Regions from separate parts of the Arthrobacter sp. UYCo732 genome, predicted to be linked through region 2. Evidence: riboswitches for the same ligand, from Rfam matches in the RefSeq annotation. Region 2 holds a riboswitch; each other region holds the start of a gene.

What was found. Region 2 has a riboswitch for thiamine pyrophosphate ahead of thiC (phosphomethylpyrimidine synthase ThiC). Riboswitches for the same ligand answer to the same signal wherever they lie in the genome.
Region 1: it holds a riboswitch for thiamine pyrophosphate, as region 2 does, so the genes downstream of both, thiM (hydroxyethylthiazole kinase) here and thiC (phosphomethylpyrimidine synthase ThiC) in region 2, are expected to answer to the same signal.
Region 3: it holds a riboswitch for thiamine pyrophosphate, as region 2 does, so the genes downstream of both, ABIB45_RS10165 (ECF transporter S component) here and thiC (phosphomethylpyrimidine synthase ThiC) in region 2, are expected to answer to the same signal.
Region 4: it holds a riboswitch for thiamine pyrophosphate, as region 2 does, so the genes downstream of both, ABIB45_RS00230 (FAD-dependent oxidoreductase) here and thiC (phosphomethylpyrimidine synthase ThiC) in region 2, are expected to answer to the same signal.

The regions. Positions count from the first base shown of each region.
Region 1 covers NZ_JBEPPJ010000020.1:1,303-8,686, reverse strand. The annotation lists gene ABIB45_RS18705 (LLM class flavin-dependent oxidoreductase) at 1-680, shown strand, start outside; gene ABIB45_RS18700 (ABC transporter ATP-binding protein) at 845-1,672, opposite strand; gene ABIB45_RS18695 (ABC transporter permease) at 1,665-2,414, opposite strand; gene ABIB45_RS18690 (ABC transporter substrate-binding protein) at 2,577-3,626, opposite strand; gene thiE (thiamine phosphate synthase) at 3,790-4,452, opposite strand; gene thiM (hydroxyethylthiazole kinase) at 4,449-5,252, opposite strand; TPP riboswitch at 5,244-5,340, opposite strand; gene ABIB45_RS18675 (hypothetical protein) at 5,350-5,583, opposite strand; gene ABIB45_RS18670 (hypothetical protein) at 5,580-5,909, opposite strand; gene ABIB45_RS18665 (hypothetical protein) at 6,004-6,162, opposite strand; gene ABIB45_RS18660 (hypothetical protein) at 6,309-6,608, opposite strand; gene ABIB45_RS18655 (DUF8462 domain-containing protein) at 6,824-7,384, shown strand, end outside.
Region 2 covers NZ_JBEPPJ010000001.1:364,738-372,121, forward strand. The annotation lists gene ffh (signal recognition particle protein) at 1-1,223, shown strand, start outside; gene ABIB45_RS01645 (alpha/beta hydrolase) at 1,327-2,061, shown strand; gene thiC (phosphomethylpyrimidine synthase ThiC) at 2,044-3,888, opposite strand; TPP riboswitch at 3,883-3,990, opposite strand; gene ABIB45_RS01655 (VOC family protein) at 4,145-5,020, shown strand; gene ABIB45_RS01660 (hypothetical protein) at 5,135-5,572, shown strand; gene rpsP (30S ribosomal protein S16) at 5,786-6,202, shown strand; gene ABIB45_RS01670 (RNA-binding protein) at 6,204-6,446, shown strand; gene rimM (ribosome maturation factor RimM) at 6,558-7,103, shown strand; gene trmD (tRNA (guanosine(37)-N1)-methyltransferase TrmD) at 7,104-7,384, shown strand, end outside.
Region 3 covers NZ_JBEPPJ010000005.1:131,849-139,232, reverse strand. The annotation lists gene ABIB45_RS10185 (Na+/H+ antiporter subunit E) at 1-382, shown strand, start outside; gene ABIB45_RS10180 (MrpF/PhaF family protein) at 379-657, shown strand; gene mnhG (monovalent cation/H(+) antiporter subunit G) at 647-1,060, shown strand; gene ABIB45_RS10170 (DUF4235 domain-containing protein) at 1,124-1,387, opposite strand; TPP riboswitch at 1,725-1,861, shown strand; gene ABIB45_RS10165 (ECF transporter S component) at 1,932-2,552, shown strand; gene ABIB45_RS10160 (ABC transporter ATP-binding protein) at 2,552-4,141, shown strand; gene ABIB45_RS10155 (energy-coupling factor transporter transmembrane component T family protein) at 4,138-4,932, shown strand; gene ABIB45_RS10150 (UDP-N-acetylglucosamine 1-carboxyvinyltransferase) at 5,071-6,594, shown strand; gene ABIB45_RS10145 (glutamate--cysteine ligase 2) at 7,169-7,384, shown strand, end outside.
Region 4 covers NZ_JBEPPJ010000001.1:42,930-50,313, reverse strand. The annotation lists gene ABIB45_RS00245 (4a-hydroxytetrahydrobiopterin dehydratase) at 1-251, opposite strand, end outside; gene ABIB45_RS00240 (thiazole synthase) at 310-1,125, opposite strand; gene thiS (sulfur carrier protein ThiS) at 1,130-1,366, opposite strand; gene ABIB45_RS00230 (FAD-dependent oxidoreductase) at 1,363-2,766, opposite strand; TPP riboswitch at 2,759-2,878, opposite strand; gene thiE (thiamine phosphate synthase) at 2,906-3,655, shown strand; gene ABIB45_RS00220 (RNB domain-containing ribonuclease) at 3,719-5,227, shown strand; gene ABIB45_RS00215 (DEAD/DEAH box helicase) at 5,518-7,230, shown strand; gene ABIB45_RS00210 (DNA-methyltransferase) at 7,239-7,384, shown strand, end outside.

The DNA.
Region 1 (7,384 bases), on a different contig from region 2:
TCCAGGCCGGTGCTTCCGGGGCCGGCCGGGATCTTGCCGCCCGGTACGCGGAAGGGATTTACGCCGTTGCCTACGATCTTCCCAGCGCCCAGGCCTACTATGCGGATATGAAACAGCGGATCGCTGCGGCCGGGCGTAATCCGGGGAAGGTAGCGATCATGCCCGGATTGGTGACGTATGTGGGCTCCACCGAGGCCGAAGCCCGGGCCAAACAGGACCGGGGGGATACGCTGCTGCCCACCGGAGAATCCCTGACACGGCTGGGCACGTTCGTGCAGCAGGACTGTACAGGCTGGGAGCTGGACGCCCCCGTGCCGTCCCTGCCGTCGGCGGCAGAATTTACTGGGCCGCAGGGCCGTTATGCCACCATATTGCGCATTATTGAAACCGAACGTCCCACCGTGCGGCAGTTACTTGGGCGCCTGGCCGCAGGAGGGGGCCACTGCACAATGGTCGGCACGCCGGAGCAGATCGCTGACCAGATGGAGCTCTGGTTCCGCTCCGGGGGCGCTGACGGGTTCAACCTGATGCCCCCGCTGCTGCCCGACTCCCTGGACGAGTTCGTCGATGACGTCGTCCCTGTCCTCCAGCGCCGAGGACTCTTCCGCACCCGCTACACCGCCTCGACGCTGCGCGGGCATCTCGGGCTGGACCGCCCGGCTGTCGGCGCCCCTGCGTAAAAGCGCCACTACGGCATGGCGGCGGTTCCGATCATCCGATACCGTCCGCGACAGGGTTGCCACAAGCTGGTTCCCCTGACGACAAGGGGCTCCAAGCGGGCGTATTGGATAGCCTTCCGTCAGGAACGTCCCTCCTCCCTGGAGTCCTCTCGGGCTTTGTGCTTTCAGGCCCGAGGCCTTCCGTGGGCAGCATCCGTGGTGTCGTTGAGGTTGCCGGGCCGGTGAAGGGTTTCGAGGAGTTGCAGTTCGTAGTGGGCGAACCGGGCCGATGCCATCATCGACAGTTGACGTGGTCTGGGCAGGTCGATGGGGAGGTTTAGGCGCACGGAGGCGGGCCGGGGGCTGAGTACGACGACCCGGTCGGCCAGGTAGATCGCTTCACGGATGTCGTGGGTGATCAGGACCGCGGTCCAGGAGTTGTGGGACCAGACATCTTGAAGCCACGCCTGCATGTCGGTGCGGGTGAGGGAATCGAGGGCGCCGAAGGGCTCATCCAGTAATAGGACGTCACGGTCCTGGACGACCGTGCGCAGCAGGGCGGCCCTTTGCCGCATTCCTCCGGAGAGCTCGAAGGGATGCGAGTTCTCAAAACCGGCCAGCCCGAAGGCCGGGAAGAGGCTGGCGGCACGTGCCCGCGCGGTCTTTTTGCTTCCGCCGCAGACTTCCAGGCCCAGAGCGGTGTTCTGAAGGATAGTGCGCCAGGGAAAGAGGAGGTCTTTTTGCGGCATGTAGGCAAAGTGTTCACGTTCCCCGGTGACGGAGCGCCCATCGATGAGGATTTCGCCGTCGCGGGGTTTTTCCAGGCCGGCCATGATGTTGAAAAGGGTGCTCTTTCCGCATCCGCTGGGACCGATGATGGCAAGGAATTCTCCTTGTTGTGCGGAGAAATTGACGTTGTTGATGACAGGACGGGATTGTCCGTGGCCCAGCTCGAAGGATTTGTTAATTGCACGTACTTCGACCCTGGGTGCGGCAGCGGTGGGTTCAGACATGGCGGTTCCTGCGTTCCTTGGAGTGCCAGGGGATGATCAGCCGCTCGGCGGCGTAGGTCAGCAGGAACAGGCCCACACTAAGGAAGGCGGTGACTGCGACTGCTGCCAGTACGAGGTCGGTGCGGAACGAGTTTTTCATCGTGGCCATGTAGATACCCAGCCCTTCCCGCGAGCCAATGTACTCGGCGAAAATGGCGCCCGTAACAGCGTAGGCAATGCCGATCCGCAGGGCGGTGAAGAAGGAAGGAAGAGCCGATGGAAGGCGTACATAGACGAATTGCTTCCACCGGTTGGCGCCCATGCTGCGCAGCAGATTGCCCGCGTCACGGTCGGTGAGGTTGAAGCCGTCGATCAGGCCGACGGTCACCGGAAAGAACGTGACCAAAGCGATGACCATGATCTTTGGCATCAGACCGAAGCCGAACCAGATGATCATCAGCGGGGCAATCGCGATGATCGGTATGGTCTGGGATGCCACCAGCAGGGGCATCAGGGCCCGGCGAAGCCACGGTGAGAAGTCGATGACGACGGCAAGGACCCAGGCCAGGGTCAGGGAGACGGCGAAACCAAGAAAGGTTTCCTGCAGCGTCGGCACCGTGTTGGCCCAGATGATCTCGCGCGCCAACCAGCCTTGCTCCACGATCCGTTGCGGAGATGGAAGCACAGTTGGTTTCAGGCCGCCGGCAGCGACTGCGCCCTGCCAGGTTGCCAGGAGAGCGAGGACAATCACGGCCGGGGGCACAGCGGTGGTGAGCGTCCTGAACCGGCGGGGAGACCCCGTTTTCCGGGAGCGGCCCGCTTTTCCCCCACACCCCGCTCCGTCTCCCGGACCCCCACTCACAGCGTTGCCTTTCTGCCGTTACGGTCCCGCGGCCCGCGTCCGGGACAGGGGAGGGCGCGGGAGCTATTTGCCGGCCAGATACTCATCGGTGAACAACGCCATGGTGTCAAGGGGTTTGGAGAGGGGTTTGCCGCTTTCATCGGCCAGCAGGGCGTTCTTGTAGAGGAAATCCGCCAGCTGCTTCCACTGATCCGCTGTTTGAGTGCCGACCTGGCCGTTGGCGTCCTTCAGGTAGGAAGCACTCAGTTCTTCCTGGCTCTTGTAGACCAGCTGGTCGTTGGCGAAGATACCGGGGTTGGCGTCAACAAGTATTTTCGCGGCAGCGTCGGGGTCGGCTGCGGCATATTGGTATCCCTTTTGGAGGGCCTGGACGAACTTTTTGGTCACGTCCGGGTGTCCCTTGATCCATTCCCGGTTGCCTTCAATGATCACCGAATACTGGTCCGGCACGCCGTAGTCATGCAGGTTGAAAAACTTCATCGGAGTGCCGCGGAGGGAGGCGTCGATGCCTTCCCAGGTCTTGAAGGCTGAGGTGAAGTCGACCTTGCCGGCGTACAGGGCTTCGTAGGCGGACGTGCCCAGGGTGACGCGACCGAAGTTGCCTGTTCCGCCGGCGTTCCTGATGGCATCTGCGGCTTCGGTAGGGAACGTGGCACTGGGCCCGGCCGTGCCGAAGGTTTTACCATCGAGGTCTTTAGGGCTGGCAATGTCCTTCCGGCTGGCCAGGACGCCGATGGCTGTGGCATCGTGCTGGAGCACCGACATGACCGAGGTGTTGGCCACCCCCGCTGCTGCGGCGAACGTCGCCGTGTTTTGGAAGCTGATTCCGAAGTCCGCCGCACCCGAGTTGATGAGGGTGTCGGTGGAGGACTGGCTGTAGGGCAGTACCTGAACGTCGAGTCCGGCGGCGGCGAAATAGCCTTTGTTGAGCGCCACGTACAGCCCGGTGTGGTTCGTGTTGGGCGTCCAGTCCAGGGCGAAGGTAATGGGCGTGGTCCCGGAAGAAGCCGGAGTGGAATTTTCTCCCGCACCGGCGCAGGCTGACAGGGCTGCCATGGCGGTAAGGGTGAGGGCGCTGGCTGCGCCCACGAGTAAGCGTCGTCGTTTGTTCACGAGAAGTCCTTATCCCCGCGTATGCGGAGCGTTTGCTGGTGCCGGATAGATGGTGGGCCGGTTTTGCCGGGATTATCCGACCGCGCGGTGCCGCGATTTAGGAGCGGCGCCGGAACCGGAAATGGAGAGATGGCTGGGCGGGGTATGTAGGCGGTTGCGGTGTTCAGTGGGTCCATTCCTTGAGAAACTCTTTGGCGCTGCGGGCAGGGTTTTCGGCGGCACAGATGGCTGAGACCACGGCGATGCCGGCCGCTCCGGCGCGCCTCAATGCACTGACATCGGCCGGGGTTATGCCGCCGATTGCGACGCAGGGCAGCAGCGTAGCGGCAGCGATAGCGGCGAACCCCTCGATGCCCAAGGGCGCCGGATGGTCCGGCTTGGTCGACGTCGGACGGATCACGCCCACGCCCAGATAGTCCACCGTCCCTGAAGGCAGGGCGTGCAGCTGCGCGAGATGTTCGGCCGTGTTGGCGCTCAGCCCGATCAACGCGTCCTGGCCAACAATTGCCCGGACCTGGGGTGCCGGAAGATCGCTTTGACCGATATGGACGCCGTGGACAGCCGCACCGCCCGCCCGGGCGGCGAGAAAAACATCCACCCGGTCATCCACCAACACCGTGGCCCGGTCACCGACGGCATCCGCGGTACGCATCACCAGATCGTAGAACCGGGCGGCGCTGGCCGTTTTTTCCCGGATCTGTACCATTCGCACGCCTCCGGCAACGGCGGCGCTGACCGACTCCACCACTCCGCGTTCCCCGCACAACTTATCATCAGTGATCAGATAAATCCCCGGGGTGAAGCCAGCCCTGCCGGCGCCCGTCATGAGATAGCCACTCTGGACCGGATTATTTCGGCATCCACAGACTCCAGCGCATCCAGGAACGCGACCGCGAAACTGCCCGGGCCGCGGGCGCCGTCAGCGGCGATTTCGGCAGCGACGGTATACACCGCGGTGGCTGCAGCCGTCGCTGCCAGACGGTCGCCATCCACAGCCAAAAAAGCTGCGGTGACCGCACCCAGTGCACAGCCACCCCCGGTGACCAGGGTCAGATAAGGGTGGCCGTTACCGATCCGGATCACATCGATGCCATCAGTAATCAGATCAACGGCCCCGGAAACGGCCACGACGGAACCGTGAACACTGGCCAGGCGGCCGGCCGCTGCCAGCGCACTTTCGGGACTATCGACGGCATCAACACCACGGCCACCTGCCCCCAACCCAGCCAGTGCGATAACCTCTGAAGCGTTGCCCCGGATAGCGGTCGGGGCGTAAGAGAGCAGTTCACTGGCAAGGGCAGTACGCACCGGCAGGACACCGACCGCGACCGGGTCAAGAACCCAGGGAGTGCCTGCCTCCTGAGCGGCCGAGGCGGCTTCGACCATGGCGACCCGTTGCTCCGCGTGGGGAGTACCCACGTTGATCAGAACTCCGGAAGCTATCCGGGCAAACTGGCCGGCCTCGGTGGGGACATCAGCCATGGCTGGCGCCGCCCCGACGGCTAGAAGCACATTCGCGGTGAAGTTTGTCACAACCGCGTTGGTCAGACACTGCACCAATGGCCCTGTCTCCCGCAACCGGGCGAGCATCGTGCAGATATGGTCAGGTGTCAGGCGAACAGTCATCCGCAACATCCCTTCGCTAGTACGAACTAGATCAGGTTCAACGGGTCTTATCTCAGCCCTGTTGCCCAGGGCACCCCGTGTCACTCTAGAAAGCCTACTACCACACAGGCACAGGCGCGCACCAACCGGAGAACCGGGGGTTGCCGGGGAGGAACTGGAATCCCGGGCAGAAGGTGCCGTCGTCGATGAAGACGCGGACGAGCTGCTGCATCACGGGTTCGGGGTCTTCCATGAGCTCGGAGAGCCGGCGCCGTACCTGCCCGAGGGTTGGCAGCGTGTATTCTGGCCGAATCCCTGCCCACGTCTGATCGTTGAAGGGTTGGTCGTTCAATTTTCGGTTGTCTCGTCGCCGTCGCTGATGCTTTCGAGGAGCCAGTGCGGGGAGAGCGGGTTCCGGCGCAACGTGAAGGTCCGGAGGGCGGAGCCGGAAGTTCCCTGGCGGACCTGGACCCGCCAGTATTCGATGCTGACCAGGTCGCCGCTGTCGACGGCGGCTGTGCGGCGGGTGTCCCACCATGCGTCCCGTCCGTACCAATGCTGGGAGTCGGTGTCGGGGTCGACCAGCCAGATCTGGCCGTGGTTGCGGATGGCGAGGGGTTTGCCTGCCGGGTCGGTCCCGACCTGCAGGTCGTGGGTCTGGGGCCATACCCGGAACACGTTCGTGGCCTCTCCCCTGCATGGAACGCTCGCTTGACGAAAGATCGTTATCTGCGTTTCAAATGATGGTTTGACGGGGGAGTTAGCATGTCGATTAGCGCACGAACGGCGGGACGGAGGCGTCGTTGAATGGCTCGAACCAGTCCTGGACATTCATCGGTGCAAGGCCCAGTTGCATGTTCAGCGCGATATCGCCTTCGAAGCCGTCCATTGGGTTCTGGTACAGCATTTCACTGTCCGTGTCTTCGAGCATGTGTTGTTCAAGCAGGCCCCGCCAGCCGTCTGCTAGATCCAGGTCGTATAGATCCTGGCTGACTTCGACTTAGTCGACAAGGCAACGCTGCGCCAACTCCTGGGCGACGCATGACGGGCGTGTCCAGCCGCGGATCAGCGCCACGGTCATGTCCGCAGCAATAACCAAAACTGTTGGGCGAAGCGTGCGTCATATCTCTCCGCGTGTCTGGGTGGCAGTCCGGACAGGACGAAAGTATTGGCGATGTCCCGTCGATCGATCCGCTCACGGATCCGTAAGCCGGAAAGATCCTCGAAAAGCTGGTCTATCAGGACCACGGAAGCCTCCCACATGGCCCCGGCCAGAAGCTTAGCCTGGAGCAGGCTTCTGTCGCGCCGCTCCGGAATGATTGAATCCATCCAGTCGAGGTCATCAGGGTCCAGGTGGCTCCGCTGGTCCTCAGTCATATCCTCAAGGCGCGGTTCGAAACCTAACTGCTCCAAGCTCAGGGCCGGTCAGCCCCTCGCCGACGTGCAGCGCGTGCTCGAGACAGTTCTCTTCAGGAGTCATGGCCCGATGCTACCGCTGGACACCGCGCCTTGCTTAGCGTGAGGTGCCGGCATAGGGTGGACGAAGTTTCACCACTTTCACCAGTTTCACCTACTTTCACCCGGGAGATGCCGTGCAAAACCCCTTCAAGCCAACGGCCGGAGCCACGCCTCCAGTACTGGTCGGACGGGCAGGGCTGTTGGACGAGTTCGAGTACGGCCTGCAGCAAGGTTCCGGCGCGCCAGGGCTTTTGACTATCATCACGGGCTCCAGGGGCATCGGCAAGACGGTCATGTTGAGCGCGGCCGAAGAGATCGCCCGGGCACACGGGTGGGCCGTCATCTCCCGGACAGCCACGCCTGGATTCCTTGCCGGGATCGGCGATGACATGCTTCGCCTCCGCGACGAACTCGGGGATGGACAGCCGGCCCGGAAAATCACAGCCTTCTCCGCAGCAGGGTTCGGGTTAACGACCCAGCTCCCTCCGGAACGGGCCGCGGACTGGCGCCGGACCGGGAACGAACTGCTGCGCCTGCTGGACGCACAAGGCACCGGACTCGTCATCACCATTGACGAGATTCATGCCGTCGACAGGACGGAGATCTCGCAACTGGCCGCCGACGTCCAACACTTCATCCGCGACGGGCTGCCCATCGGCCTGATCTTCGCAGGCCTGCCATCGGCCGTGTCCGAC
Region 2 (7,384 bases):
GGCTCAAGGCCCAGGGCCACAGCCCCATCCTCGTGGCATGCGACCTCCAGCGCCCCAATGCCGTCACCCAGCTTCAGGTTGTGGGCAAGCGCGCCGGTGTGCCCGTCTTCGCGCCGCACCCGGGGGCCACCTCTGAACTGGAGCACCCGGCCGGTGACCCTGTTGCCGTCGCCCGCGCCGGCGTCGAGGAAGCACGCCAGAAACTCCACGACGTCGTGATTGTTGATACCGCCGGCCGCCTGGGCGTGGATGCCGAGATGATGGAGCAGGCGAGCCAGATCCGCCGGGCCATCGTCCCCAACGAAGTGCTGTTCGTGATCGACGCCATGATCGGCCAGGACGCCGTGAACACGGCAATGGCCTTTGACGAGGGTGTGAACTTCACCGGCATCGTGCTGTCAAAGCTCGACGGCGACGCCCGCGGCGGTGCTGCGCTTTCGGTGGCGTCGGTCACCGGCAAGCCCGTGATGTTCGCGTCCACCGGTGAAGGCCTGGACGACTTCGAACTGTTCCATCCGGACCGGATGGCCTCCCGCATCCTGGACATGGGCGACGTCCTCACCCTGATTGAGCAGGCAGAGAAGAACTGGGACAAGGACGAAGCCGCCCGGATGGCGAAGAAATTCGCCGACCAGGAAGACTTCACCCTGGACGACTTCCTCTCGCAGATGCAGCAGATCCGCAACATGGGCTCCATGAAGAAGATGCTCATGATGATGCCGGGTGCGGCCGGGATCAGGCAGCAGCTGGAAAACTTTGACGAGCGCGAGATCGACCGCGTCGAGGCGATCGTCCGCTCCATGACGCCGCACGAGCGCGTCGCCCCGAAGATCATCAACGGCTCCCGCCGCGCTCGCATCGCCCGAGGTTCCGGCGTGCACGTGTCCGAGGTGAACGGCCTGCTGGAGCGATTCGCCCAGGCCCAGAAGATGATGAAGAAGATGGCCCAGGGCGGCGGCATGCCGGGAATGCCAGGGATGCCAGGGATGCCCGGCATGGGTGGCCCCGGTGGTGCGCGCAAGGGCGGCAAGAACGCCCCGAAGAAAAAGGCACGGTCCGGCAACCCGGCCAAGGCTGCCCAAGAGCTCAAGGATGCCGAGGCCCGGCGGGCCGGAGCGGCTAAGGCCCTGCCGACGGGCGCAGCCTTCGGCCAGCAGTCGGGCGACTTTGATCCCTCGCAGCTGAACCTGCCCAAGGGGTTCGACAAGTTCCTCGGCAAGTAGACGCGTTTTGCCGGGTGGGCAGCAGCCGGTGCGCTTTTGAGGGCTGGCAACGACGCTGCTGCCATCCGGCAAGGATGTGGGGGCTCTGGAATAAGGTTGGGTCATGTTCAAGCAGAGGGTAGTTTTCGTGCACGGCGGCGGGCCGTTCGGGGCGGCAGCGTGGCCGCGCCAGCACGGGATGGCGCTGGCCTACGATGCCCTGTTCCTGCGACGCCACGGCTACGACCCCCTGGCTGAACCCGTGGAATCCTCGTTCACCGAGGACACCGCCATCATCCTTCGTTCACTGGCGGATGACGGGCGCGGTGCCGCCGGCGGGCATGTTGTTGCCCATGCTCAGGGCGCCATCGCAGCCATGATGGCGGCCGTCCAACGCCCCGACCTCGTGTTTTCCCTGACGCTGGTGGAACCCGCCTGCCTGTCGCTCACCGCCGAACTGCCCGCCACCTCAGCGCACGTGGCGCTGATGCAGCCGCTTTTTGAGGTCCGTTACGAGTTGGGCGATGAGGAATTCCAGCGGGAGTTCGTACGCCGGATGTTCGCGGCCGACCTTCAGGAGCCCTCCACGCCGGAGGAAAAACGGTCAGCGCGCCGGCTTCGCCTGCAGGCCCCATCCTGGGAAGCCCCGCTCCACATTGTTCCCGGCGTCCCCACCATGGTCCTGACCGGAGGCTGGGAGCCTCTCTACGAGGAAATCGCGGTATACCTGCGGGAAACCGGTGCCCTGCACCGCATCGCTGCAGGAGGGCACCGGCCACAGGACTCGGTTGAAGGTGACCGGGCCATCCGGTCCTTCATCGCCGAGGTCAGCAGGTCAGTCTCAGTTCAGGCTTCCTGACGCCGCTTCGCCGCCTGCGCCCGGAAGCTGCAGTTCAGGCAGATATACCTTGCCGCCGGAGGCCAGGAATTCCGCGCTCTTTTCCCGCATGCCGCTGTAGGCCTCGGCGATGGCTGCCTGGGAATCGGCTGAACCATACTCGTCCCGGATGTCCTGGCTGATTTTCATGGAGCAGAACTTCGGCCCGCACATGGAACAGAAATGCGCGGTCTTGGCCGGTTCGGCCGGCAGCGTTTCGTCATGGAAGGCTTCCGCCGTGACCGGGTCCAGGGACAATGCGAACTGGTCGCGCCAGCGGAACTCAAACCGTGCCTTGGACAGGGCGTCATCACGCTCGTGCGCACCCGGGTGGCCCTTAGCCAGGTCTGCTGCATGGGCGGCGATCTTGTAGGTGATCACCCCGGTCTTGACGTCGTCCTTGTTCGGGAGGCCAAGGTGTTCCTTGGGCGTGACGTAACAAAGCATCGCGGTGCCGTAGCGGGCGATTTCCGTGGCGCCGATGGCGGACGTGATGTGGTCATAGCCCGGGGCAATGTCCGTGACCAGCGGCCCAAGCGTGTAGAACGGGGCGCCCTTGCAGAGTTCCTGCTGGCGTTCCACGTTCTCCCGCACCAGATGGAACGGGACGTGCCCGGGACCTTCCACCATGACCTGGACATCGAATTCCCAGGCCCGCTGCGTGAGCTCCGCCAGAGTGTCCAGCTCGGCGAACTGGGCGGCGTCATTGGCGTCCGCCGTCGCTCCCGGGCGCAGTCCGTCGCCCAAAGAGAATGCGACGTCGTACTTGGCGAAGATCTCGCACAACTCGTCGAAGTGCGTGTAGAGGAAGTTCTCCTGATGGTGGGCCAGGCACCAGCCGGCCATGATTGCGCCGCCGCGGGAGACGATGCCGGTGACGCGGTTGGCCGTCAGCGGCACGTAGCGCAGCAGCACTCCGGCGTGGATGGTCATGTAGTCCACGCCCTGCTCGCACTGCTCAACCACGGTGTCACGGAAGATTTCCCAGGTCAGTTTGTTGGCCTCGCCGTTGACCTTCTCCAAAGCCTGGTAAATGGGCACGGTGCCGATGGGAACGGGGGCGTTGCGGATTAGCCATTCCCGCGTGGTGTGAATGTCATCGCCGGTGGACAGGTCCATGACGGTGTCCGCGCCCCACTGGGTGGCCCACTGGAGCTTGTCCACCTCCTCGGCAATGGAGCTGGTCACCGCGGAGTTGCCGATATTGGCGTTGATCTTCACCAGGAAGGCCTTGCCGATGATCATCGGTTCAGATTCCGGGTGGTTGATGTTATTGGGGATGATGGCGCGGCCGGCAGCGACTTCGCTGCGGACCAGTTCCACGTCACAGTTCTCGCGGAGGGCAACGAACTGCATCTCGGGCGTCACCACACCCTGCCGTGCGTAATGCATCTGCGTGACGGTCTTGCCTTCGACGGCGCGGCGGGGCACGGGCTGCGCGCCCTTCCACTCCGCGGAAGCGGCGCCGCGGCGAACTGCCGACTTGCCGTCGTCGAGCAGGTTCCGTTCCCGGCCGCTGTAGGGCTCGGTGTCGCCGCGGGCGGCGATCCACTCCGAGCGGAACGGGTTGAGGCCCACCACCGGATCGCTGCCCGGACCGGCCGTGCGGTAGGTCCGGAAAGGCCCGTTCGCCTCGCCGTTCGGCGACGGTTCCAGCGCGATCTCGGTCACGGGAACCCGGATCCCGGTGGCGTCATCATTGATGAACGCCAGCGAGTGGGACTTCAGTGACTGGGTTTCAGGCCGGACCGTTTGATCCTGGTCGGCTTCACTTTGGGCAGGGTTCAGCTGTGTTTCTTGTGTATTCAATGAATATTCACTTCCTTCGCCGGCATTACCCGGACAGGTTCAACGGTCGCAGGCTGCGTCAGCCCGATCTCAGCCCCTGCAAGGGCTCCCGTGTGGTCAAGTCGAAGCTACCACAGGCCGAGGGTGGCCTGTGACAGCAGTCACGGGGATGCTGTCGCAACCTGTCTGCCCAGCCACTTGAATTAAATTGAAGCTTCAAGTAAAATGGAGTCATGGCCACCTTCGACCCCGAAGGCCAACGGACCGGGAGCGTTCAATGACTGCAGAAGCCACCAGTCGGGATCTCCTTCCTGCCGACCTCTCCATGGGCACAGTGATGCTCAAGGTGGGCGACATGAAGCTGATGACCGACTACTACCAGCGTGCGCTCGGCCTGGAGGTCGTCGCCGAACAGGACGGCGGCGTCTACCTTGGCCGGCTCCGGCGCCCGCTGGTCCATCTTGCGGCCGCCCAGTCCTTGAGCCTGCCCCGCAGGGGCGAGGCCGGGCTGTTCCATACGGCGCTGCTCTTTGACCACCGGGCTTCGCTTGCTGCCACGGTAGCCACCGCGGCCCAGTACGAACCCCGGTCCTTCACCGGCAGCGCCGACCACCTCGTTAGCGAAGCCTTCTACTTCAATGACCCCGAAGGCAACGGCATCGAACTGTACTGGGACAGGCCCCGCGAAAACTGGTCCTGGAACGGGAAGGATGTGCTGATGGACAGCTTGGCACTGCCGCCGCAGCGCTACCTTGAGCAGCACATGACCGAGGAATCCATGGACGGCCAGCAGGCCGCCGAAGCCGGTGTGGGCCACGTCCACCTCCAGGTGGGTGATGTCCAGTCGGCGCACGATTTCTATGTGGGCACGCTGGGCTTCGAAAAGACCGCCGGCTGGCACGGGCAGGCATTGTTCGTTTCTGCGGGCGGATATCACCACCACATGGCAATGAACGTATGGAACAGCCGCGGCGCCGGACCGCGCAAGGACACCCTGGGACTAGGGGAGGTGCTCATCGAAGTCCCTTCAGGTGACGACGTCGGAGCCCTCGCTGACCGCTTGAAGGTCGCCGGGCTGGCGTCACACCACACGGGTGCCGAACTGCGCTTCGAGGATCCGTGGCGCAACAATATCCGGGTTGCTGTCCGCTAAGTGGCGCTGGCCGGAGCTGCAGGCCCCGATGCACTAGGCTGATTTCGAACGGCCGGGGCGGCACCCTTAGCTGCCCGCCAGGGCCGCACCGTCGACGGAATGAGGGCTGTGCCCATGGGCTTCACTGAAATTTTTGTAGCTACCCACGACGCCGCGCTGAAGCGTGCCGGCGTCCTTGATGCCGGCGGCTCGCCGCCGGGACCCGCACTGCGGATACCGGGAGTCAGTGATTTCGAGATAGAACAGCTCGGCGATCTCGCCGGGGCTGCGGTCCACGCCGGTGGCGAGGGCTACGAACTTGCCATGGTTGACGTTTCCAGCGACTCCCTCCTCGGCGTGCCGCCGGCGATGGTGCGGGCGCTGGCTGACCTCCTTACCTATGAAACTGAGGGTGAAGGCAACGTCCTGGATGATGTCGCCGAAAAATGGGCCGGTCACGACGATATGCCATTCGGTGCAGCCGACGCCCGGAACTATGTCCAGCAGCTCGCCGAGCTGGCCAGTGGAATTCACGACGCCGAGCGCACCGGGGTGTATGTCTGGGCGTCCTAGGCCCCTGGGGGCCTGCCAGGTCCGTCCTCTTCCCCCCATCCAGACGTGTCAAGTCGAAATCCTGACGCTGATCTGGCACAATAAACAGGTACTCGATCTGCGTGGCCCCTCTCTCCGCGTCCGGATCCTGTCCTTCGAGCCTTCAAGTACGGCCCGCCCCACGGGTGCAGAACGTCGGTTCAACCCTTTTCTGAAACAGGAGTGACCACAAAAGTGGCCGTAAAGATTCGCCTTAAGCGCTTTGGTAAAATGCGCGCACCGTACTACCGCATCGTCGTTATGGACGCACGCTCCAAGCGCGACGGCCGTGCCATCGAAGAGATCGGCAAGTACCACCCCACCGAAGAGCCCTCATACATCGAGGTCGACACAGACCGTGCCCAGTACTGGCTCGGCGTTGGCGCCCAGCCGTCCGAGCAGGTTGCCGCGATCCTCAAGATCACCGGTGACTGGCAGAAGTTCAAGGGCCTCCCGGGCCAGGAAGGCACCCTGAAGACCAAAGCTCCCAAGGCTGCCTTTGTTGCCCCAGAAAAGGGTTCCGTAATCATCCCGGAGGCCATCACCAAGAAGGCAAAGCAGTCTGACGCAGCCGAGGCCCCGGCCGAAGCAGAAGCCAACGAGGCTGAGTAGATTGCTGGCAGAAGCGCTCGAACACCTGGTCCGGGGAATCGTTGATTCTCCGGAAGATGTCAAGGTCAGCTCGAAGAACAACCGCCGGGGGGACACCCTCGAGGTCCGCGTTCATCAGGATGACCTGGGACGGGTGATCGGCCGCCAGGGCCGCACTGCACGTGCACTGCGCACCGTTGTGGCGGCACTGGCAGACGGCGAACCGGTAAGGGTCGACGTCGTCGACACGGACCGCCGCCGCTAAGCGCTCGGCAACATCAGTTTTTGCTCCGGCCCTTCCACCGATCAAGGTGGAGGGGCCGGAGTGCTTTCATCACAACACTGTGGATACCCCACAACCGGAACAGAGGAACAGATGCAGCTTCAGGTGGCACGAATCGGCAAACCGCACGGGATCCGTGGGGAAGTGACGGTCCAGGTTTTGACCGATGCCCCGGCGGACCGGTTTGTTCCCGGCACCGAGTTTGTGGTGGAGCCGGCGTCGGCCGGCCCCCTGACTGTTGAGAGTGCGCGATGGAACAAGGACATCCTGCTGCTCGCATTTGAGGGAATTGAAACCCGCAACCAGGCCGAGACCCTGCGCGGGGCCAAGCTGTTCGTCGAAACCGAAGAGCTGGACGATGACGACGACGAAGGCTGGTACGAGCATGAGTTGGTTGGCCTCGAGGCGCGGGTGGGCTCCCAGGTGGTGGGTAAGATCGCGGCGCTGCACACCATGCCGGTCCAGGACCTGCTGGTGGTTGAGGACGCCAACGGCAAGGAAATCCTCATTCCCTTCGTCGAGCAGATCGTGCCGGAAGTCAACGTCGCTGGGGGGTTTGTCCTGCTCACCCCGCCGGACGGACTGTTTGAAGTCAACTCCGACGACGCTGCCACCGGCGGGCCTGAGGGCAACGCGTAGATGAGAATCGACGTCGTCAGCATCTTCCCTGAGTACCTGGCGCCCCTGGAGCTGTCCCTCATCGGCAAAGCCCGCCAGGACGGCCTGCTGGACCTGCACGTCCATGATCTGCGCGGGTTCACCACCGATAAACACCGCTCCGTGGACGACACGCCCTACGGTGGCGGCGCCGGCATGGTGATGAAGGCGGAGCCGTGGGCTCAGGCGCTGGCTTCCGTCGCCGACACCAACGAAGCTAAAACAATTAAGCCGGTCCTGATCGTGCCGTCACCGGCGGGGGA
Region 3 (7,384 bases), on a different contig from region 2:
AAGCGGCCGCTTCAACATCCTGCACGCGGTACCGTTTGCCCTGCTGTTCCTGTGGCGGGTGGCGGCAGCGAGCATCGAGGTGATGTACCTGGCGGCCATTCGCGGCCCCCAGGTGATCAACGCCGTCGTCGCTGTCCCGCTGCGGAGCCACCAGGACCTGATGGTAACAATCGTGGGGCACGTGATATCGCTGATCCCGGGCTCCCTGGTGGTGGAGGTGGACCGTTCAACGTCCACCCTCTACCTGCACGCGCTGAACATCAGCGCCCCGGAGGACGTGGCGGACCTGCGGAGGGAAGTCCGCTCCATTGAAGCGCGCCTGATCAAAATCATGGGGACCACGGAAGAACTTGAAATCGTCCGGCAGGAGGCCGCAGCATGATGCAGACCGTCCTGGCCGTCACGGCAGTCATTCTTTCGCTGGCAGCGGCCGGCGCCATCATCCGGATTGCCCGCGGCCCTTCGCTGCTGGACCGGGTGCTGGCCTCAGACGTCCTGCTCGCCATCCTCGGCGCCGCGCTGTGCATCGACATGGCCGTCAACAAGCACCTGAACAACCTGATGCTGCTGGTGGCGCTTTCCGTTGTCGGCTTCATCGGCTCGGTGACTGTTGCCCGTTTCGTGGCCGACCGGCGGGAGCAAACCCATGAGTCCTGAAGCGAGCGTGGTGGATAACGTCATCGATGCCGTGACGGCGGTGTTCCTGGTGGTGGGCGCCCTGATGTCCCTCGCCGCCGCCATCGGCCTGCTGCGCTTCCCCGACCTGCTGAGCCGGATGCACGCGGCCACCAAGCCGCAGGTGCTCGGGCTCTTCCTGCTGCTGGCGGCCATCGGCCTGCAGATGCGGACGTGGTGGGTGTGGCCGGTGCTGCTGGTGGCGTGGATCTTCCAGCTGCTGACCGTGCCGGTGTCCGCGCACATGGTGGGCCGATCCGGCTACCGCACCAAACACCTGCACCGAGAACTGCTCAGCTCTGATGACCTCGACGCCGTGGTGCAGAAGGCGGCGCAGTCCTCCCGTGAGCAGTCAGCACGTGAAGAAGCGTCCGGCGGCGGCTGAGAGTTTTTGTCCAGATAATTTGGCTTCAGGACTGCCCAGGGGCCATTAGCTGGACAAAACTCGCTAGACGACGTCCTGGCTCTTAGCGAACCTGGTGATGGCCCGCTGCGTGCCGCGGTTGGCGAGCACCTGGATGATGGTGCTGACCGAGGCTGAAATAAGCGCGAACGTCAGCGCCGAGCGCAGGCTCGTGGGGGTGTCTTCGTCCTTGCCGGTGGGGACCTTGCGGCCGGTGGACTTTTCCCACACGGTGTTGACTAGCTTGGTACCGACAAACCCGGCGCCGAGGCTGATTGCGGTGCCGAGCAGCTTGATGAGCAGGTTCATTCGTTGAACTCCTTATGGGCTATCGGGGATTGTCATTAGCCTAACGTCATCGGACCGGGGGCCGGCACTTGAGCCGCCCGGCTCTTGCCCAGGCCCACCAGCATTGAGGGCATTTCAGCAGCAGCCCCAGGTGGAGGGATTCGTCCTTCGTGAAATGCGGGAACTGCAGCTCGCTGACCTCGGCGTCGGTCCTTGCTATCAGCGCTTCGAGCGAGCACTGCGGCTGGCTGTCGCTGGAGTCGGGATCGAATACGGTCACATGTGGGAAGTCGGCAGCCGTGGCCCACAATCTACCGCGCCTGCGGTGTAAACTGGATCACGCCCATCAGGGCAGATTTATTTACGACAGGGGAGCGCCGCCGTCGGGCACTGCAGCAATGCAACCGATGGATAGGCGCTGAGAGTGCGGACAGCCGCAGACCCTCGAACCTGATCCGGTTAGTACCGGCGCAAGGGAGTCGAGCTTCTCAGAGTGTCCGGATCCGGGCGGCGCAGTCCGTGCCGAAACCGCGAACTCTCCCCTCCTGTACCTCAGGAGGCAGAAATGACAACAGTAGGCATGAAGAAAGCCAGCTATAGCTGGCGGGTTGTGGACATCGTGGTGGCAGCTTTGATCGCCATCGCCGGCGGTGTCATTTTCTGGGCCTGGTCCCAGGGTGCGGCGCTGGTGTCCGCGCCGATGAACGCCACGTACCCGCCCCTCACCGGCCTGATCGCCGGCGGCTGGATGATTCCGGCCGTCCTGGGCATGCTCATCGTCCGCAAACCGGGCGCAGCGCTCTTCTGCGAGGCCGTTGCCGCCACCGGTGAGCTCATGATGGGTTCCCAGTACGGCACCACCGTGCTGATCTCCGGCATCCTCCAGGGCCTCGGCGCGGAGCTCGTTTTCGCCGCGTTCGGCTACAAGAAGTTCAACCTGCCGGCAGCCGTGCTCGCCGGTGCCGGTGCCGGCCTGTTCTGCGGCCTGAACGATTCCTTCCTCCCGTGGGGCTGGAACATCGCCTATGAAGCCGGCGACAAGGCCACCTACATTCTGTTCTGCGCGATCTCGGGTGCCGTCATTGCCGGCGCCGTGTCCTGGATTGCCACCCGCGGCCTGGCCAAAACCGGGGTGCTGGGCTCCTTCGCTTCCCGGAAGGCCGGTTCGGAGCCCGTTTTCCACTGATGGCCGTTTCCGACGCCGGTGCTTCCGGAGTGCGCCCGGCCGCGGTATCCGCCCGTGGCTGGGGCTGGCGGCACGCCGGCCGCATGGCGCCGGCCGTCCGCGGGCTCGATCTGGACATCGCGCCGGGCGAGCGGGTGCTGCTGCTGGGCCCTTCCGGTGCGGGCAAATCAACGCTGCTGCACGCCCTCGCCGGAGTGCTCGGGGATGAAGGGGACGATGCCGACGAGACCGGTTCGCTGCTAATCGACGGCGCGGTGCCGCGCAGCCAGCGCGGCCGCGCCGGGCTCATGCAGCAGGACCCGGAAACGCAGGTGGTCCTCTCGAGGCTGGGTGACGACGTCGCCTTTGGTGCCGAAAACCTGGCCGTTCCCCGGGACGAGATCTGGAAGAGGGTCCATGAGGCGCTCTATGACGTGGGGCTGCGCAGGGCCGGACGCCCGCAGGGCGGAGCTGGCGGTGCCGGCGGCTTCGGCGGCGGACTCCCGCTGGACCGCCCGACGTCGGCTCTGTCCGGCGGCCAGAAGCAGCGGCTGGCCCTGGCCGGCATCCTCGCGATGCGGCCGGGGCTGATCCTGCTGGACGAACCGACAGCCAACCTCGATCCCGCCGGTGTCCTGGAAGTCCGCGACGCCGTGGGCCGCTGCCTCGACAAAACCGGCGCCACCCTGGTGGTGGTGGAACACCGGGTGTCCGTCTGGAAGGACCTGGTGGGCCGGATTGTGGTGCTGCAGCCGGGCTCGGGCGTGCTGCTGGATGGCCCGCCGGACCGGGTGCTCGCCGAGGCGCGGGACATGCTGATCGGGGCCGGTGTCTGGGTGCCGGGCCATGTTCCGGCCACCCGCCCCCGTGCGCGTGCTTCGGCTGACGGCGGCCAGCTGCTGCTGGCGGCCGAGGACGTTGCCGTGTCGCGCGAGCGGCCCCGGCGCCGCGGCTTCCGCACCATTCCGCCGGTGCCGGTGCAAGCGGGGATCACCGCCCAGGTCCGCGCCGGCCAGGCACTCACCGTCACCGGCCCCAACGGCGCCGGCAAGTCCACGTTTGCGCTCACCCTCGCCGGACTCCTGGCGCCGGTGAGGGGGAAGATGTCTGCAGCCGTCGAGCTTTCCGATGGTGCCGGAATCGATCCCTTCACGTGGAGCGCCAAGCAATTGATTTCCCGCATCGGCACGGTCTTCCAGGAGCCCGAGCACCAGTTCGTCACGGGTCGTGTGCTGGATGAGCTGATGTTCGGTCCGCGCCACCTGGGTTTTGGCGAAGAGCGTGTGGAGGAACTCCTGGCACGGCTGCGGCTGACGCACCTGGTGGACGCCAACCCGTACACGCTGTCCGGCGGTGAAAAGCGGCGGCTGTCCGTGGCCACGGTCCTTGCGGCCCACCCGCGGGTGCTAGTGCTCGACGAACCCACGTTCGGCCAGGATGCCAACACATGGTCCGAACTCGCGTCCTTCCTGTCCGAGCTGCTCGACGCCGGAACGTCAGTGGTTTCGGTGACCCACGACGAAGAGTTCAGTGCCGTCCTGGGCGGCACCGAACTGCGCCTTGGCCCGGCGTCGCGGGGCGGCGCCCGCCAGGAAGCAGGTGCGGCATGAGGGATGCCCTCACACTCCGAGGCAACCACGCCCTGTTGACGCACGCCAACCCGCTGGCCAAGTTCGGAGCCGTCTTCCTCATCACCCTGGTGCTGGCGCTGTCCATCGACTGGGTGTCAGCCTCCGTAGCGCTCGCGGCCGAGTTGGCGGTCTTCCCGCTCGCCGGACTTACCCTGCGCCTGCTGTGGCAGCGCGGCTGGCCGCTCATCATCGCGGCTGCCGTGGGCGGCTGGAGCACGGCGATCGTCGCGGCGGACAGCGGCGCTGTACTGCTCGACGTCGGGATCTGGTCCATCAGCGAAGGTTCCCTCCAGCTGGGGCTCGGTTTTATGCTGCGCGGACTTGCGATTGCGTTGCCGGCCATCCTGCTGATGACGTGTACGGACCCCACCGACCTCGCCGACGCGCTGGCGCAGAAGGCCCGGCTGCCGCACCGGTTTGTGCTTGGCACCCTGGCCGCGATGCGGCTGGTGGGACTTCTGGCCGAGGAGTGGCAGACCATTGGGATGGCCCGGCGGGCGCGCGGTGTGGGTTCCCACGGCAGTCCGCTGCAACGGTTGCGGGCCACTCTCGGGCAAAGCTTCGGGTTGCTGGTCCAGGCGATCCGCCGTGCGTCCCGGCTGGCCGTCACCATGGAAGCGCGCGGATTTGGCACCGCCCGGCGCACCTGGGCCCGGGAATCCACCTATTCGCTGCTGGACGTTTGGGTGGTGCTCGGCGGTGTGCTGATTGCGGCTGCTGCTGTGGCTGCCGCTGCCGGGATGGGGACCTGGAACTTCGTCTGGCGGTAGGGATGGCGCACCGCCACCGCCGCGGTTCTGCCAAAAGCGGCGTGAGTAATATCGCATGAATCGGGTATTTGGGTCCATCCCCTCGCCTTTCGCGGGTTCGGTATGCCTCGAATAACTCATCTGTGATATTTTTTGTCTATGATTCAGGAAACTGCCGAGCACATTGCCGCTGCGCTCAAAGACGCCCGAATGGAAAAGAACTGGACCCAAGGCCAGCTCGCCAGCGCACTGGGAACCAGCCAGAGCGCCGTCGCCCGGATGGAACAGGGCAAGCAGAACCTCAGCCTCAAGATGATCCAGCGGCTCGAGGCGATCTTCGAGCGCAGCATCGTCAAGGTGGGCAAACCGCAGATGACGCACTTGCGGATCGAAGGCGGCCGCACGCTTTCCGGGACGGTGGATGTCAACAGCAGCAAAAACGCGGGTGTGGCCCTGCTCTGCGCCAGCCTGATCAACCGTGGCACCACAGTGCTGCGCCGTCTGGCCCGCATCGAAGAGGTCAACAGGATCGTTGAGGTCCTGACCAGCATCGGTGTGGAATGTACCTGGCTCAACGACACCGACCTCCAGCTCCGCCGCCCCGCCGTCCTGGACCTTGCCGCCATGGATGTGGACGCCGCGCGCCGCACCCGCAGTGTAATCATGCTGCTTGGCCCGCTTCTGGATGAGTCCTCCGAGTACCGCCTCCCGTATGCCGGTGGCTGCGACCTGGGCACCCGCACCGTTGAGCCGCACATGCAGGCCCTGCGCCAGTTCGGGCTCGCGGTGGAAGCCACTACCGGTTTCTACACGGTGCAGGCTCCGCCGCCGGATAACCAGCACCGCTCCTTTGTGTTGACCGAGCGCGGGGATACGGTCACCGAGAACGCGATCATGGCTGCGGCCCACCACCGCGGCACCACCGTGATCCGCAATGCCAGCCCCAACTATATGGTCCAGGACCTCTGCTTCTACCTGGAGATGCTCGGCGTGCAGATCGACGGCGTTGGCACCACCACACTGAAGATCACCGGGCAGCCGCTGGTCGACGTCGACATTGAGTATTTCCCGTCCGAGGATCCTATTGAGGCGATGAGCCTGATCACCGCGGGCATTGTCACCAATTCGGAGGTGACCATCCGGCGCGTCCCCATCGAGTTTATGGAGATCGAACTGGCCACGCTGGAGCAGATGGGCCAGCAGTTGGAGATCTCCGGGGAGTACATGGCGTGCAACGGCCGCACCCGCCTGGTGGATGTGACCACCAAGCCGTCCGAGCTGCGGGCTCCGGAGGACAAAATCCACCCCATGCCGTTCCCCGGGCTGAACATCGATAACCTGCCGTTCTTCGCAGTCATCGCGGCCAACGCCCACGGCCAGACCATGATCCACGACTGGGTCTATGAGAACCGCGCCATCTACCTCACGGAGCTCAACAGGCTCGGCGCCCAGGTGCAGCTGCTGGACCCGCACCGGATCTACGTCAACGGCCCCACCAAGTGGCGCGCGGCCGAGATAGGCTGCCCGCCGGCCCTCCGCCCGGCCGCCTGCCTGCTGCTGGCCATGCTCGCCGCACGGGGTGTGTCGGAGCTGCGCAATATCTACGTGATCGAGCGAGGCTACGAGGACCTGGCCGAGCGGCTGAACACCATCGGCGCCAGGGTGGAGTACTTCCAGGACTAAGGCTGGGGCCGGGCCGGCGGATTCTGCACCATCATTCGGGCCGGCCCGGGTTCGGACCGTGGCAGCCCCGTCACGCGGGTTGGTCTTGGCCGAATGACTGAGCGGAATCCGTCACCCGCAGAATCCGTCACCCGCGCGGCCGGCCACGTTGCAGCATGGCGAGGATCTGCTGCAAAACCCTGTCCGGACTGTTCCAAATCCGTTCAGGGGCGTAGCTCAGCACGGCGTACCCCGGGTCTGTGCGACATTGGCACGGGTCATCTCCTTCCGCCAGGTCGCGCGGGAACTGTGGAATTCGAAGCTGTTGACCAGGCACGTCAAACCGTGGATGACGGTGTCTTCAGGCTGGCTATCGGCAGGCTAGTGGGATGCGCTGGATGCCAGGTCACGAGCGAATCGCTGACGATGGCCTGGAGGAACTCGTGGTCCGCGTCGGGCAAGGCCCACACGCCCTTTCGAGGCTGGCTGGCCCCGCCGTTGCGAGTTTCCGGACGGCGCGTTCGGTGTAGCCTTCCCCGCGCAGCGTGCCAACCCGGGCTGCCACGGGCTTGCCGGGTTGGCGCACAATATAAGCATGCGAACTTTCGGCGTCGAGGAAGAGCTCCTGATCGTGGATCCGGACACAGGGCAGCCGCTGGCCTTGGCGGATGCCCTGCTTTCAGGGCACCGTCTGGCGGCCGACGACGCCCCGGCAAACCAGTACGCGCCGGAGACCCGGGACAAAACCGCGCACGACGCCGAGGAAATGGGCCTCAGCGCCGAGCTGAAACTTGAGCAGATCGAGACCCAG
Region 4 (7,384 bases), 320 kb from region 2:
TCAGTGACTTCGCCCCCGGCGTCGTGCGAGGTGTAGCGGATGAACACCCGGTTGTAGCGCCATTCCAGGTCGGGGTGGTGGTTCTGCGCTTCCGCGAGGCGTCCGACGGCGGCAATCAGCTCAAGTGCTGCGGCCGCCGTCGGCGTTTTATACATCGTGACGAGCCCGCCCAGCCGGTACCGCCAGTCAGGCAGCCCGGCCAGGACAGCGTCAAGCCGTTCGCGGGTGAGGACGTCTTTTTTGCCGGTCACAGCGGACTCCTAGGTTGGTTCTGTGAGCCCGACCCGGCAGACGGCAGCGGGCGCCGGGCTAAAGGAATTCGGCCCGGTTTTCCATCGCCGATGATGCCAGGGCGTGCTCGCGGCGCGGAATCCTGCCGGCCGCTTTCGCCAGCCTACCGGCGATGACGGCGTGTTTGAAGGCCTCCCCCATCAACGTCGGGTTCTGGGCCCGGGTCACGGCGGTGGCCAGCAGCACGGCATCACAACCCAGCTCCATGGCAAGCGCCGCGTCGGACGCCGTGCCAATGCCCGCGTCCAGCACCACGGGCACCGACGCGCGCGAGACGATCAGTTCGATGTTGTGGGGGTTGAGGATCCCGAGGCCAGTGCCGATCGGGGCGCCCAGCGGCATGACGGCGGCGGCCCCAAGGTTCTCCAGCCGCAGGGCGAGCACGGGATCATCGTTCGTGTAGGCGAACACCTTGAACCCCCGGTTCACGAGTTGTTCGGTGGCGTCCACGAGCTCGACGGCGTCCGGCAGCAGGGTCTGTTCATCGGCGATGACTTCCAGTTTGACCCAGTCCGTTTCCAGCGCTTCGCGCGCCAGTTCCGCCGTCATCACCGCGTCCCGGGCGGTGAAGCAGCCAGCCGTGTTGGGCAGGACCCGGATCCCGTGGTCCACCAGGAGCTGGAAGAGTGAGCCTGACTCTTTCGGTGAATAACGCCGCATGGCCACCGTGGTCAGTTCGGTGCCGGACGCCACGAGGGCGGCGCCCAATCCGTCGAGACTCGGAGCTCCACCGGTGCCCATGATCAGGCGGGAACCAAACTCCACGCCGTCGATCACCAGCCGGTCCGTGTCTGCTGGGTGGTTTCCTGTGCTGATGCTGCTGGTTACTGGCATGGTGTCAGCCTCCCTGGACTGCGGTGACCAGTTCAACGGTGTCACCTTCGGCGAGTGCCGTGGCATACCACTGGCTGCGGGGTACTACGTCTGAGTTGTGGGCAACGGCCACGCCGAGTTTCTGTCCATCAGTGGCCTGGCCGTTCGCTGCGAGGGGACGGCCCGTGATCTCCGTGACGAGTGTGGTGATGGAGGCGTCGTCGGCCACGGCATGCTGCGCGCCGTTGAGAGTGATATTCATGCTGTTTCCTTAGTCGATTGAAAGGTTGTTCGAGGCTGGCTGGAGAACCTGGCCGGGCTGAGGGCGTGCCACCGGTGATCCTCCCTGCCGTCCAGCAGGTCCCGGCAGATGGCCGCCGCCGCTGGAGCCAGCAGCACGCCGTGGCGGAAGAATCCGGTGGCAATGATCAGCCCGGCGATGTGTCCGACACCGGGCCGGGAGTCGGGTACACGGCCGAGCAGGGGTGCGTTGTCCGGCGTCGCGGGGCGCGCCCGCGCGGTACATTCCAGGAGCTCCAGCTCGGCGACGGCGGGCAGCAGGGCCTGTGCGTCGCGGAGCAACTGGTAGACGCCGCCTGCGGAGACGGCAGTGCTCGGCGTGATGGTGTGTGAAAAGGCAGTGCTCGGCGTGATGGGGCCCGGCAAGGCAGGGTCCGACACGGCGGCGTCCGGGATGGCGGACAGTGCATCCTCCCGCTGGGTTGCGCCGATCACCACGGTGTCGTCCTGCCGCGGGACGATGTAGACCGGCACCCCGTGGACCAGGCCGCGGACGGTGGAGGTGACCAGCGGACGCAGGTGCCGCGGTACGGCGAGGCGCAGGATGTCGCCGTACACAGGGCGGAGAGGCAAGCGCAGCCCGTCCGGCAATCCTTCCAGCGCAGCCGCCTGCAGGCCGTTGGCCACAATGGTCTCTCCCGCAGTGACTGTGCCGCCGTTGGCCAGCTTCACCCCGCTGACGCGTCCGGCATCCCAGAGTAGGGCTTCGGCCCGGTGCCCGACGGCGAACCCGCCGCGGGCGCCGTCCACAGCGGTTCCGGCGCCGGGTTCGTGGCTGGCCAGGACCTGCTGCAGGGACGCCACCAGCTTCCGCGGATCCACCTGGTGGTCCGCCGGGATTTCCAAGGCGCAGGAAATCGCCGGGCTGAGGAGCGGCTCCCTCATCCGTGCTTCCCGGACGGTCAGCGGTTCCACCACCAGGCCGCTGGCCTGCTGCACGGTCCGCAGGTCCATCAGCGCGCGGCGGTCCGCGGCATCGGCACCGACGGCGAGGGTCGGCGTCGTCAGGTAGCCGGTATCCCCCGCCCCGGCCCCGGCGAGGTGGGCTGCGAAGGCGGGCCAGAGGCCGGAGGATTCGAGCATCAGCTCCAGAAGGTCTTCCTCCTGGTAGTGCAGTTCGCTGACGGGCGCGAGCATGCCGGCTGCCGCCCAACTGGCCCCGGAGCCGGGTGCATCATCGATCAGGACCACGGAGCGGCCGGAGCGCCGCACTTCCCAGGCGATCCCGTGGCCAATGACGCCGCCGCCAATGACAGCTACGTCGGCGTGGCAGAAATCGGGACTGCCTGCTGGCTCGGAAGGCGGGCTGGCTGGTGCACTGGCTGGCGGGCTGGCGGGTGCGCCGCTGGATGGGGAGAGCATGTGTTTCCTTCCCTACGCCGGTACTAGCCGGATCAGGTCAAGCGGTCGGCTCTGGTGCCCTCTCAGCCCGGCCGCTTTGTGACGGCTGCAACGGGCTCCCGCAGTACTCACCCAGTTTAGGGGAACTAGGGTAGTTTCCATGAACGCACACTCCGCTCCCGCTACCCCTCCCAGCCACTCCGCCCAGATACCGCCGGAGGCGTCCAGCAACGGCCTGCCCACCAGCGCCAGGTTGTACCTGTGCACCGATGCCCGCCGGGACCGCGGGGACTTCGCGGAATTTGTGGACGCGGCGTTTGCCGGCGGGGTGGACATCATCCAGCTCCGCGACAAGGGGATCGAGGCCGCCGAGGAGCTGGAACTGTTGGCGGTGCTCCAGGCAGCCGCCGCCCGGCACGGCCGTCTCTGGGCCGTCAATGACCGCGCCGACATCGCCATGCTGACGGGCGCGCCCGTCTTCCATATCGGGCAGAAGGACCTGCCCGTGGCATCGGCCCGCACTCTGCTCGGTGCCGGAGCCACCGTGGGGCTCTCCACCCACACTACCGAACAGATCGAGGGCGCCATCCGGATGTCCGCAACGGTGACTGCCGACGGCGGCCTGGACTACTTCTGCGTCGGACCGGTGTGGGCTACCCCCACCAAACCCGGCCGGGCCGCCGTCGGCCTCGACCTGGTGCGCTATGCAGCGGAGGCAGTCCGCGCCGCCGGCGGCGCCCAGGCCACACTGCCCTGGTTTGCGATCGGCGGCATCGATTTGAGCAACGTTGAGCAGGTGGTGGAAGCCGGGGCAAGCAGGATAGTTGTGGTGCGAGCCATCACGGAAGCCGCCGACCCCGCCGCAGCGGCCGGCGCCCTCGTGGTCGCCCTGGACGCCGCCGCATCCTAAGAAACCTGCGCGCAGCGGGGCGGGGCGTGCACGATCCATGGAAATCGGGCTAACCTGACTTTCGTGTCACATCATCGGCTGGCCCCCAATGTCCGCGAGCAGACCAACGCCCTCGCGGCAGCGCTGAGTGCCCTGCGGACCGAACTGGAACTGCCGGGCCCCTACCCTGCAGAGGCGGTCCGCGACGCCGAGGCAGCAGTGGCAGCCCACCAGCTCCCCGCCGCGGACCTGACGGACGTTGAGTTCCTGACGATCGATCCGGCGTCGTCCACGGACCTGGACCAGGCGCTTTCCATCGAACGTGCCGGCGCCGGCTACCGGGTGCTTTATGCCATCGCTGATGTGCCCTCTTTTGTCCGCCCCGGCGGCAGCCTGGATGCCGAAACCCGCCGCCGCGGCCAGACGTTCTACGCCCCGGACGGCCGCATCCCCTTGCACCCTGAAGTCATCAGCGAACAAGCCGGCAGCCTCCTGGCCGATCAGCTGTGCGCTGCATTTGTTTGGGACTTCGGGCTGGACGACGCCGCCCAGGTTTCGACCGTCACCGTCCAGCGGGCCACGATCCGCAGCCGGGCCAAGCTGGACTACAAGGGCGTCCAGGCCGACATCGATGCCGGCACAGCCAACCCCGTGCTGCAGCTCCTGAGGGAAGTGGGGCTCAAGCGCGTTGAACTGGAGCGGCAGCGCGGCGGTGCCAGCCTGAACATGCCGGAGCAGGAGATCGTGCAGACCCCCGACGGCGGCTACCGGATTGCAGCGGCGCCGCAGCTCCCGGTGGAAGACTGGAATGCACAGATTTCCCTCATGGCGGGCATGGCGGCGGCCAAGCTGATGCTGACGGGGAAAGTAGGCATCCTGCGGACCATGCCCGCCCCGGACGAGCGCTCCCTCAGGCATTTCAGGCTCCAAACCGTGGCCCTGGGCAAGGCATGGGATGGGAAAACCAGCTATGGCGAGTACCTTCGCAGCCTCGATCCCACCGAGCCGCGGCAGTTGGCCATCCTGCACTCCGCCGGAATGCTGTTCCGCGGCGCAAGTTACACCGCCTTTGATGGCACTGTTCCTGAGGACGCCATCCAGTCCGCCATCGGCGCCGCCTATGCCCACACCACGGCGCCCCTCCGGCGGCTTATCGACCGCTTTGTCCTGGTGATCTGCGAGGCCCTGAGCAACGGCCGGCCGGTGCCTGGCTGGGCGCGGGAAGCCCTGCCCACCCTGCCGGAAATCATGGCTGGCTCGGACCAACTGGCTGCCCGGATGGAGCGCATGGCGCTGGACACCGTGGAGGCCGCACTTCTGGTCAACCACATCGGCCAGGAGTTCGATGCGATTGTCATTTCCGGGTCCAAGCCGCAGAAGGATAACGGGAACGGAAAGAACGGCAACGGAAACGGAAACGGGCGGGGCGGAGCCGGCAAAAACGGCAACGGCCCCTCGGGGATCATCCAGATCTCCGAGCCAGCCGTGACCGCCCGCTGCGCAGGCGACCTCGAGTCCGGAACCAAGGTCCGGGTCCGCCTGATCTCCTCCGACATCGCCGCCCGCGAGGTCCACTTCGAGTTGCTGTCCTGAACTGACTGGGCACTCCCCTGAGGGGCAAGGCCGGAATTCCATGTCCGTACGGCTAGACTGAAGTAGTAGAAATGGATGCCCGGTCGTTGATTTCCTTGATTTTGGATTCAACAAGCCCGCCCCTACGCGATCTTGAGATAGACCCGCTGGTCACCAGTGCCAGCATTTAGATAGCCCGCGATCGGCTTCCACTGGATTTGCTTGCGCGCCCGAGCGTGCTCCGGTACGGCCTCGTTGGCCAGCCGTTGAGCAGGCAGCGCCAATGCCCAAATGAATAAGGAAACTCACCTGTGAGTGAATTGCATACCCACCAGATCCTGACTGACGATTCCGGCATCGAAACGATCGAACCCGAAGAGACCATCATCTCGGACGAGAAGCCGCACGAAATCGAGGAGAAATCCTTCGCCGACTACAACGTCCGCGCCGATATCGTCGAGTCCCTGGCAGACGCCGGGATCACCCACCCGTTCCCCATCCAGGCCATGACCCTGCCCGTAGCCCTCGCAGGCCACGACATCATCGGCCAGGCCAAGACAGGCACCGGCAAGACCCTCGGCTTCGGCATCCCCGCGCTGCAGCGCGTGGTGGGACCGGATGACGCCGGCTTCGACAAGCTCGCCGTTCCCGGTGCACCGCAGGCCCTTGTCATCGTGCCGACCCGCGAACTGGCCGTCCAGGTTGCCAACGACCTTCAGACCGCGTCGCGGAAGCGCAACGCCCGCATCACCACCATCTACGGCGGCCGTGCGTACGAGCCCCAGGTGGAGGCTTTGCAGAAGGGGGTCGAGATTGTGGTGGGAACCCCCGGCCGCCTCATCGACCTGTACAAACAGAAGCACCTGAGCCTCAAGAACGTTAAGACCGTCATCCTGGACGAGGCCGACGAAATGCTGGATCTGGGCTTCCTCCCGGACGTGGAAACGCTTATTGCCGGTACGCCGGGAGTCCGCCAGACCCTGCTTTTCTCCGCAACCATGCCGGGCCCGGTCATCGCGATGGCCCGCCGCTACATGACGCAGCCCACCCACATCCGGGCAGCTGATCCCGAAGACGAGGGCCTCACCAAGCGCGACATCCGCCAACTCATCTACCGTGCCCACAGCATGGACAAGATCGAAGTTGTTTCCCGCATCCTGCAGGCCCGCGGCCGTGGCCGCACCATCATCTTCACCAAGACCAAGCGCACGGCAGCCAAGGTGGCCGAAGAACTGCTGGACCGCGGTTTCGCCGCTGCCGCCATCCACGGTGACCTGGGCCAGGGCGCCCGCGAGCAGGCGCTCCGTGCGTTCCGTAACAACAAAGTGGACGTGCTCGTGGCCACCGACGTCGCTGCCCGCGGGATCGACGTGGATGACGTCACGCACGTCATCAACTACCAGTGTGTTGAAGACGAAAAAATCTACCTGCACCGCGTGGGCCGCACGGGCCGTGCCGGCAACAAGGGGACAGCCGTGACCTTTGTTGACTGGGACGACATGCCGCGCTGGGGCCTGATCAACAAGGCCCTGGGCCTGAGCGTTCCGGAACCCGTGGAGACTTACTCTTCGTCCCCGCACCTGTATGAAGAGCTGGACATCCCGGCAGGCACCAAGGGCCGGTTGCCCCGCAACAAGCGCACGCTCGCCGGTGTAGATGCCGAAGTCCTGGAGGACCTGGGCGAAACCGGCAAGAAGAACACGCGCTCAAGCGGACGCGACAGCGGACGCGACAGCGGACGCGACGGCGGACGCGACGGCGGACGCGACAGCAACCGTTCAGGAGGCCGTGACAACAGCAGCCGCCGCAGCGCTTCCGAGGGTGGACGCTCAGGCGACCGCCGTCGTCGTACGTCCGATGCCGACACCGCGGGCACCGGACCTGCCGCCGAACCGGCCGTGGCCGCCCCGGCCGAAGTGGACCAGTCACGGACGCGCCGCAGCCGGACCCGCACCCGCCGCCGCAACGGCGAAGTAGTGGCAGGAGCCGACACCGGCTCCCAGCCCGGCAACGTAGAGGCCTAACAGCCTCGATGACTGACACCGTCTGGGCGCCGGACGGCAGCAACCTGGTGGTTCACGCGGATAACGCGGAGTTCCTCCCCTCGCTGCCGGACGGCGCCTTCACACTCATTTACGTGGACCCGCCGTTCAACACCGGCAGGGTCCAGAAGCGCCA